DNA from 3 places in the Streptomyces sp. NPDC021100 genome. Region 1 is predicted to be linked to each of the others. Evidence: predicted binding sites of a transcription regulator. Region 1 holds the regulator's gene; each other region holds the start of a gene.
What was found. Region 1 encodes HrcA, which represses chaperone genes, less so after heat shock. Its sites were predicted from a motif close to TTNGCACTCNGNNNNNCNGAGTGCNAA; they were not measured.
Positions count from the first base shown of each region.

Region 2: a site for HrcA is predicted at 2,232-2,258, ahead of groL (chaperonin GroEL). Genes of this name have one in related genera too.
Region 3: a site for HrcA is predicted at 1,417-1,443, ahead of groES (co-chaperone GroES). Genes of this name have one in related genera too.

Region 1 covers NZ_JBIRQH010000013.1:130,320-133,592, forward strand. The annotation lists gene ACH4PU_RS23105 (nitronate monooxygenase) at 1-39, opposite strand, end outside; gene dnaJ (molecular chaperone DnaJ) at 224-1,360, opposite strand; gene hrcA (heat-inducible transcriptional repressor HrcA) at 1,361-2,377, opposite strand; gene ACH4PU_RS23120 (MBL fold metallo-hydrolase) at 2,608-3,273, shown strand, end outside.
Region 2 covers NZ_JBIRQH010000007.1:38,020-41,292, reverse strand. The annotation lists gene ACH4PU_RS15555 (PTS transporter subunit EIIC) at 1-435, shown strand, start outside; gene groL (chaperonin GroEL) at 484-2,106, opposite strand; gene ACH4PU_RS15545 (cold-shock protein) at 2,542-2,745, opposite strand; gene ACH4PU_RS15540 (MoaD/ThiS family protein) at 3,225-3,273, opposite strand, start outside.
Region 3 covers NZ_JBIRQH010000009.1:75,618-78,890, reverse strand. The annotation lists gene ACH4PU_RS18350 (methyltransferase domain-containing protein) at 1-354, opposite strand, end outside; gene ACH4PU_RS18345 (polysaccharide deacetylase family protein) at 432-1,349, shown strand; gene groES (co-chaperone GroES) at 1,593-1,901, shown strand; gene groL (chaperonin GroEL) at 2,021-3,273, shown strand, end outside.

The sequences.
Region 1 (3,273 bases):
GGCCGCGGCGAGCGGCGGGCAGGAGCCGCCGCCCGCCATCGGGGCCTGCACGATCGGGTGCCGGAACAGGCCGGTCAGCGCGGTGTCCCCAACGGGTTCCCCTACGGATTCCCCAACGGATTCAAAGGCCATGACCACATCGTGTCACGCTCCTCGGACCGTGCCGAACGGAACCCGGGCCGCGCCGGCCCGGACCCGGACGCCCCCGGATCCGGCCCGTCCGCTAGCGCCCGTTGAACGCGTCCTTCAGCCGCGAGAACAGCCCCTGCTGCCCCGGCTTGAACTCGCCCGTCGGCCGCTCCTCGCCACGGATCTTGGCGAGCTGCCGGAGCAGCTCCTCCTGCTGTGCGTCGAGCTTGCCGGGCGTCGTCACCTCGACGTGCACGATGAGATCGCCGCGCCCGCCGCCGCGCAGGTGCGTGACACCGCGCTGGTGCAGCGGGATCGCCTGGCCGGACTGGGTGCCGGGCCGGATGTCGATCTCCTCCAGGCCGTCCAGCGTCTCCAGCGGCACCTTGGTGCCCAGCGCCGCCGCGGTCATCGGGATGGTGACCGTGCAGTGCAGGTCGTCACCGCGCCGCTGGAAGACCGAGTGCGGCTTCTCGTGGATCTCGACGTAGAGGTCGCCGGCCGGGCCGCCGCCGGGGCCGACCTCGCCCTCGCCCGCGAGCTGGATGCGGGTGCCGTTGTCGACACCGGCGGGGATCTTGACCGTCAGCGTGCGGCGGGACCGGACACGGCCGTCGCCGGCGCACTCCGGGCACGGCGTCGGCACGACCGTGCCGAAGCCCTGGCACTGCGGGCACGGGCGGGAGGTCATGACCTGGCCCAGGAACGAGCGGGTGACCTGCGAGACCTCACCACGGCCGCGGCACATGTCACAGGTCTGCGCGGACGTGCCGGGGGCGGCGCCCTCGCCGCTGCACGTGGTGCAGACGACGGCCGTGTCGACCTGGATCTCCTTGGTCGTGCCGAACGTCGCCTCGTCCAGGTCGACTTCCAGCCGGATCATCGCGTCCTGGCCGCGGCGGGTGCGCGAGCGCGGGCCGCGCTGCGACGCCTGACCGAAGAAGGCGTCCATGATGTCGGAGAAGTTGCCGAACCCGGCACCGAAGCCGCCGGCGCCACCGCCGCCGCCCGAGGACGAGAGCGGGTCGCCGCCGAGGTCGTAGACCTGCTTCTTCTGCGGGTCCGAGAGCACCTCGTAAGCGGCGTTGATCTCCTTGAACCGCTCCTGCGTCTTCGGGTCCGGGTTGACGTCCGGGTGCAGCTCGCGGGCGAGGCGGCGGAAGGCCTTCTTGATCTCGTCCTGCGAGGCATCGCGCCGTACGCCCAGGACCGCGTAGTAGTCCGTGGCCACTTACGACTCCGCCAGGATCTGTCCGACGTAACGTGCCACTGCGCGTACCGCTCCCATCGTTCCGGGGTAATCCATGCGGGTCGGTCCGACCACGCCGAGTTTGGCGACGGCTTCGTCGCCCGAACCGTAGCCGACGGCGACGACGGATGTGGAGTTCAGGCCCTCGTGGGCGTTCTCATGACCGATGCGGACGGTCATGCCTGAATCCGTGGCCTCGCCGAGCAGCTTGAGGAGGACGACCTGCTCCTCCAACGCCTCCAGCACGGGCCGGATCGTCAGCGGGAAGTCATGACCGAAACGGGTGAGATTGGCGGTGCCGCCGATCATCAGCCGCTCCTCGGTCTCCTCGACCAGGGTCTCCAGGAGAACGGCCAGGACCGTCGAAACGGTTCCGCGATCGTCCTGCTCGAAGGAATCGGGGAGATCCTGCACCAGCTGCGGCACATCCGTGAACCGCCGGCCCACCACGCGGCTGTTGAGCCGCGCCCGCAGATCCGCCAGCGCCACCTCGCCGACCGGCGCCGGGCAGTCGACCATCCGCTGCTCGACCCGCCCGGTGTCCGTGATCAGCACCAGCATCACCCGCGCGGGGGCGAGCGGCAGCAGCTCCACGTGCCGGACGGTCGACCGGGTCAGCGACGGGTACTGCACGACCGCCACCTGCCGGGTGAGCTGCGCCAGCAGCCGCACCGTGCGGGCCACCACGTCGTCCAGGTCGACCGCGCCGTCCAGGAAGTTCTGGATCGCGCGCCGCTCCGCGGAGGACAGCGGCTTGACGCCCGCCAGCCGGTCGACGAAGAGGCGGTAGCCCTTGTCGGTCGGGATCCGGCCGGCGCTGGTGTGGGGCTGGGCGATGAACCCCTCCTCCTCCAGCACCGCCATGTCGTTGCGCACCGTCGCAGGGGACACGCCGAGGTGGTGACGCTCGGTGAGGGCCTTGGAGCCGACGGGCTCCTCGGTGCCCACGTAGTCCTGGACGATGGCACGCAGGACCTTGAGCCTGCGTTCGCTCAGCATCCGCGCACACCTCCAGTCCAGCGGGTCCAGCCGTCTCGCGGGGTCCTGCCCGGGTCTTACCCGGGTCTCGTGCCTGGCACTCAAAGGTCACGAGTGCCAAACCCCACACGTCAGTGTACGGCGGTCCACCACGGCCACGGCAAGGCAGTCGCGCTCCGTATCCGATCCGCGTCCGATCCGCGTGCGCCGCCGGACGGGTCACCGTACCGCGCGCGCGTTAGGTTCCCGGCATGGGAAACCACGGAGGAACGGACCAGGAGCAGCACAGGGGGGCGCGCTGGGAACGGCTCGCGCCGGGGGTGGCCCGGCGCAGGCTGCCGCGCTGGGACGCGACGACGGGGGCGGTCGTCGGGGCGTCGGGCGTCCTGGTCGTGGACACGGGGGCGACGCTCCGTGAGGGTGGGGAGATCGAGCGGGAGGTGCGGGAGCTCTTCGGGCGGCCCGTGACGCACATCGCACTCACACATGGCCACTTCGACCACGTCTTCGGCACCGCCGCGTTCGCGGGCGCGGCGGTGTACGGGGCGGCGGGGCTCGCCGATCAGCTCGCCCCCGGGGAACTGCGGGAGGACGCGGTCCGGTACGGGATGGACGCGCGCGACGCCGCCGAGGCCGCGGCCCGGCTGGTGACCCCGGCCCACGAGGTCGCCGACGGAGCGGAGCTCGACCTCGGCGGCGGGCGGCGGGCCCGTCTCGTCGCGCTGGGAGCCGCCCACAGCCGGCACGACCTGGCCGTCCTGGTGCCGGGCGACGGCGGGGCCCCGGACGTCGTCTTCTGCGGCGACCTCGTCGAGGAGTCCGGCGAACCGCAGGCCGGCCCCGACGCCGCACCGGCCGCCTGGCCGGCGGCGCTGGACCGGCTGCTCGCCCTCGGGGGCGACGACGCGGTGTACGTA
Region 2 (3,273 bases), on a different contig from region 1:
CTGCTGCCGATCCTCGCCATGGCGGGCGCGGGCCAGGTGGGGGCGGCGGTCGCCGTCTACCTGCGGCTGCCGGACGACATCCCGGTGCGGCGGACGGTGCGTTCGGCCCTCCCGGCGGGACTGCTGGGCGTCGGCGAGCCGTTGGTCTACGGGGTGTCGCTGCCGCTGGGGCGGCCCTTCGCGACGGCCTGTGTGGGAGGCGCCTTCGGCGGCGGGTTCGTGGGGTTCATGGCACAGGGCGGGAGCGGCAGCGTGGGGGCGACGGCGATCGGGCCGTCCGGCTGGGCGTTGTTCCCGCTGCTCAGAGGGGATCACGGGGCGGTCGAGGCGGTGGCGGTGTATGCGGCGGGGCTGCTGGTCGGGTACGCGGCCGGCTTCCTCGCCACGTACTTCTTCGGCTTTCCCCGGAAACGCCCGAGGGCGGCATCCCCGTGATGGGGATGCCGCCCTCGGTCTGCTTCAGGACTGGCGAGCCGGGTCGGCTCAGAAGTCCATCTCGCCACCGGGCATGCCGCCCGGAGCGGCCGCGGCGGCCTTCTCCGGCTTGTCGGCGATGACGGCCTCGGTGGTGAGGAAGAGCGCCGCGATGGAGGCGGCGTTCTGCAGGGCGGAGCGGGTGACCTTCGCCGGGTCGATGATGCCCTCGGCGATCATGTCGACGTACTCGCCGGTCGCGGCGTTGAGGCCGTGGCCGACGGTCAGGTTGCGGACCTTCTCCACGACGACGCCGCCCTCGAGACCACCGTTGACGGCGATCTGCTTGAGCGGGGCCTCCAGGGCCAGCTTGACGGCGTTGGCACCGGTGGCCTCGTCGCCCTCGAGCTCCAGCTTCTCGAACACCTGGGAGGCCTGGAGCAGGGCCACGCCACCACCGGCGACGATGCCCTCCTCGACGGCCGCCTTCGCGTTGCGAACGGCGTCCTCGATGCGGTGCTTGCGCTCCTTGAGCTCGACCTCGGTCGCGGCACCGGCCTTGATGACGGCCACGCCGCCGGCCAGCTTCGCGAGGCGCTCCTGGAGCTTCTCGCGGTCGTAGTCCGAGTCGCTGTTCTCGATCTCGGCGCGGATCTGGTTGACGCGGCCCTGGACCTGGTCGCTGTCACCGGCACCGTCGACGATGGTCGTCTCGTCCTTGGTGATGACGACCTTGCGGGCGCGGCCGAGCAGGTCGAGACCGGCGTTCTCCAGCTTGAGGCCGACCTCCTCGGAGATGACCGTGCCACCGGTGAGGATGGCGATGTCGCCGAGCATGGCCTTGCGGCGGTCGCCGAAGCCCGGGGCCTTGACGGCGACGGACTTGAAGGTGCCGCGGATCTTGTTGACGACCAGGGTCGACAGGGCCTCGCCCTCGACGTCCTCGGCGATGATCAGCAGCGGCTTGCCGGACTGCATGACCTTCTCGAGGAGCGGCAGCAGGTCCTTGACCGAGCTGATCTTCGAGTTGACGATCAGGATGTACGGGTCGTCGAGGGACGCCTCCATACGCTCCATGTCGGTGGCGAAGTACGCCGAGATGTAGCCCTTGTCGAAGCGCATACCCTCGGTGAGCTCCAGCTCCAGACCGAAGGTCTGGGACTCCTCGACGGTGATGACGCCTTCCTTGCCGACCTTGTCCATCGCCTCGGCGATGAGCTCGCCGATCTGGGTGTCGGCGGCGGAGATGGAGGCCGTGGAGGCGATCTGCTCCTTGGTCTCCACGTCCTTCGCCTGCTCCAGGAGGGCGGCGGAGACGGCCTCGACGGCCTTCTCGATACCGCGCTTCAGGGCCATGGGGTTGGCACCGGCGGCCACGTTGCGCAGACCCTCGCGGACCAGCGCCTGGGCGAGGACGGTCGCGGTCGTCGTGCCGTCACCGGCGACGTCGTCCGTCTTCTTCGCGACCTCCTTGACCAGCTCGGCGCCGATCTTCTCGTACGGGTCCTCCAGCTCGATCTCCTTGGCGATGGAGACACCATCGTTGGTGATCGTGGGGGCGCCCCACTTCTTCTCAAGGACGACGTTGCGGCCCTTGGGGCCGAGGGTGACCTTGACGGCGTCGGCGAGCTGGTTCATACCGCGCTCAAGGCCGCGCCGCGCCTCCTCGTCGAACGCGATGATCTTGGCCATGTGAAGTGGTCCTCCCGGACTGGGGGTGGATTGCTCCGGACCGCACAGGCGCCCGCGACGGACGGCCCACATGCTCGGCGGTTCCTTGCCCCGCCGGGCCCGTGGACCTCACCGACGGTCCAAGTCTGTCACTCTCACTGGGAGAGTGCTAAGCCAATGATTAGCACTCGGCACCTCCGAGTGCAAGCGTCCTTCCGAAGACCGGGGTCATCCCGGACACCGTCCCGGAGGGGTTCCGGACCTCGTTTCGAACGGATCCCGGGGGCGCCCCGGAGACCCTTCCCAGCCCAAGGCCGACGCACTCCCCCGCGCCGCCGACCCGGACGGCCGAACAGGCCGACCACCGAACAGATGAACGGACATGACAAAGGGGTCCGCACCTCCCGGTGCGGACCCCTTCGGCAGACTGAGCGATCGGTGGTCGATGCGCCGCGGTCAGGCGGTCACCCTCACCATGTCGGCCTGAGGTCCCTTCTGGCCCTGCGAGATCTCGAACTCGACTCGCTGCCCCTCTTCCAGGGTGCGGTAGCCGTCCATCTGAATCGCGCTGTAGTGGACGAAAACATCCGCACCACCGTCGACCGCGATGAAGCCGTACCCCTTCTCCGCGTTGAACCACTTGACGGTGCCCTGAGCCATGCCTAACTCCCCTATTACTGGCCCTTGCGCAGGACCGCACTTCGCGGACCCGGGTCAGACCTCACCCCTTGTGACACCGAGGGGTGTGCGCCGGAACGCGTCGACCGCGGCTGAATGTATCTGCACGGATGCCGTCTGCAACAGGTCAGACGGACGAGAAATACCGGCGTCGCCGAGCGGCGATATCTGCCCAACAGGGGATGTTCCAGGGCAAGTCGGGCCGGACATACGCCAGCCAACCCGACAATTCGCGCACCTAATTCCTGCGCAACTTGACGGGTTCTCATATGCGTTCGGCTCTGACACCGGAGGGGGAACGTCCCAACTGTATCGCGCTTCAACAGACGGAATCGCCCCGTCCGCTTAGCGGTCGGGGCGATTCACGGTTCGCGTGTGGTTCGCGTGTGGTTCCCGTTGCCGGATGCGTCTCTCGTTGCAGCCGAGCGCCCGGAGTCGTGGGCGCTCAGCGTCGCGGGCGCTCAGCCGCCCGCCACCGCCGGGATGATCGACACGCCCGCGCCGTCCGGG
Region 3 (3,273 bases), on a different contig from region 1:
GCCGCAGCACAGGTCGGCCAGGCGGCGTACGCCGAGGTCCGCGAAGCGGCGGGCCCGGTACGTGGCGACGGAGGCGCGGGTGGCCTGCTCGACGCCGTTGGGTGTGAAGTACATGCGGTACGCGTCCTCGGTACCGAACTTCGCCACCGCCCGCTGCCGCAGCCGCGCCTGCCCGAGGGCGGCGGAGACCAGTTCGGCGGGGTGGTCGCGGCGCAGCCGGGTCGCGACGGCCAGCTCCCGGGCCGGGTCGTGGTCGCGCAGCTCCTCCAGGAGCCGGCGGCCCTCGTCGGTGAGGAGGGCGGCGAAGCCGTCGACGGCGGTGAGGGCGCTGGTATCGGTGTTCGGGGCGGGCACGGTTCCATTCTCGTGCACCACTCGTCCCGCCCCCTCCACGGTGCGATCACTCGAATGAATGAACAAGAATCGTTCTTGTGACTCCGCCTGGAACCGGCCCACACCGCGGCCGAAACCGCAGCCGAATACGCAGCCGCATCCGCCGCTCCGCCCGCCTCTCCCTCGTCCCGCTCTGCGCCGCCGCCCTGCTGCTCTCCGGGTGCTCCTCCGGGTCGGACGGCCCGAAGAAGGAGGGCGGGGGGACGGGGTCCGGCACCACGAGGGCCGCCGAGCAGCCCAAGGAGAAGCGGAGCACCCCCGCCCCGGACCCCGCCGCGTACCGCCGCTGGGGGCTCGACAAGCCGCTCGCCCCGCCCCCGGCGCCGCCCGCCACCCGGCTCACCGAGCACCACAAGGGCGGGACGCCGCAGATCGTCCGGCGGGTGCCGACCAAGGACAAGGTCGTCTTCCTGACCTTCGACGACGGCGCCGAGAAGGACCCGGCGTTCCTGCGCATGGCCAAGGACCTCAAGCTGCCGTTCAGCATGTTCCTGACGGACAGCGCCGCGCGCGCCGGGCGCGGCTACGGCTACTTCGACGAGCTGCGCGCCCTCGGCAACGGCGTGCACAACCACACGCTCACCCACCCCAATCTGCGCACCCTTTCCGCCGAGGCGCAGAAGCGGGAGATCTGCGGGCAGCAGGAGACGCTGAGGAAGCGGTTCGGCAAGCGGCCGGAGCTCTTCCGTCCGCCGTACGGCAACTACAACGACGCCACCCTGGCGGCGGCCGGCTCCTGCGGGGTCAAGGCCGTCGTGCTGTGGGAGGCCACGATGCAGATCAATGACATGAGGTACGCCGAAGCGGGGAAGCTTCGTCCCGGCGACATCGTGCTCGCGCACTTCCGCGGTCCCGCCGAGCTCAAGGGCACGACCATGACGGGGATGGTCGCCAACATGGTGCGCAGCGTCCAGCGGCAGGGGTTCACCGTGGCGCGGCTGGAGGACTACGTCTGACAGCGGGCGCGTCACCGGATGAAGGGGCGCGCGACGCGCCCGGAAGCCCCCGGCGCGCGCCCGCAAATTGGCACTCCGCTTGACCGAGTGCTAAGCGCGTCATAGTCTCGGCTCCGTTGGCACTCTCCACCGGCGAGTGCCAAACACAGCGACGGGCAGGTCCGGCACCCGCGACGACGGATCCACCTGGTCGCCACCTCAGACAATTGACCCCGTGAGATCTCCGAAGGGGGAGGTCGGATCGTGACGACCGCCAGCTCCAAGGTTGCCATCAAGCCGCTCGAGGACCGCATCGTGGTCCAGCCGCTGGACGCCGAGCAGACCACGGCCTCTGGCCTGGTCATCCCGGACACCGCGAAGGAGAAGCCCCAGGAGGGTGCCGTCCTCGCCGTGGGCCCGGGCCGATTCGAGAACGGCGAGCGCCTGCCGCTCGACGTCAAGGTCGGCGACGTCGTGCTCTACAGCAAGTACGGCGGCACCGAGGTGAAGTACAACGGCGACGAGTACCTCGTCCTCTCGGCCCGCGACGTGCTCGCGATCATCGAGAAGTAGTTCACCCCGAAGCTTTCGAATTCTCGAGGCTTTTGTTCTGTGCCCCTGGTACCCGCGTCCAACAACCGGGCGCCGGGGGCGCAGTTCGTTTGAGAGACACGGCGAAGGATACGTAACCCATGGCGAAGACCCTGAAGTTCGACGAGGACGCCCGTCGCGCCCTCGAGCGCGGCGTCAACAAGCTTGCCGACACGGTCAAGGTGACGATCGGCCCCAAGGGCCGCAACGTCGTCATCGACAAGAAGTTCGGCGCCCCCACCATCACCAACGACGGCGTCACCATCGCGCGCGAGGTCGAGCTGGAGGACGCGTACGAGAACCTGGGCGCCCAGCTCGTCAAGGAGGTGGCGACCAAGACCAACGACATCGCGGGTGACGGCACCACCACCGCGACCGTGCTGGCCCAGGCGCTGGTCCGCGAGGGTCTGCGCAACGTCGCCGCCGGTGCCTCCCCGGCCGCCCTGAAGAAGGGCATCGACGCCGCGGTCAAGGCCGTCTCCGACGAGCTGCTCGCGACCTCGCGTCCGATCGACTCCAAGTCCGACATCGCCGCCGTGGCCGCGCTGTCCGCCCAGGACAAGCAGGTCGGCGAGCTCATCGCCGAGGCGATGGACAAGGTCGGCAAGGACGGCGTCATCACCGTCGAGGAGTCCAACACCTTCGGTCTGGAGCTCGACTTCACCGAGGGCATGGCCTTCGACAAGGGCTACCTCTCGCCCTACATGGTCACCGACCAGGAGCGTATGGAGGCCGTCCTCGACGACCCGTACATCCTGATCCACCAGGGCAAGATCTCCGCCATCGCCGACCTGCTCCCGCTGCTGGAGAAGGTCATCCAGGCCGGTGGCTCCAAGCCGCTGCTGATCATCGCCGAGGACGTCGAGGGCGAGGCCCTCTCCACCCTCGTCGTCAACAAGATCCGCGGCACGTTCAACGCCGTGGCCGTCAAGGCCCCCGGCTTCGGCGACCGCCGCAAGGCGATGCTGGGCGACATGGCCACCCTCACCGGTGCCACCGTCGTCGCCGAGGAGGTCGGCCTCAAGCTCGACCAGGTCGGCCTGGACGTGCTCGGCTCCGCCCGCCGCGTGACCATCACCAAGGACGACACCACCATCGTCGACGGCGGCGGCAACTCGGACGAGGTCGCCGGCCGCGTGGCCCAGATCAAGGCCGAGATCGAGACCACCGACTCGGACTGGGACCGCGAGAAGCTCCAGGAGCGCCTCGCCAAGCTCGCCGGCGGCGTGTGCGTCATCCGCGTCGGCGCGGCCACCGAGGTCGAGCTCAAGGAGAAGAAGCACCGTCTGGAGGACGCCATCTCCGCGACCCGCGCCGCGGTCGAGGAGGGCATCGTCTCCGGTGGTGGCTCCGC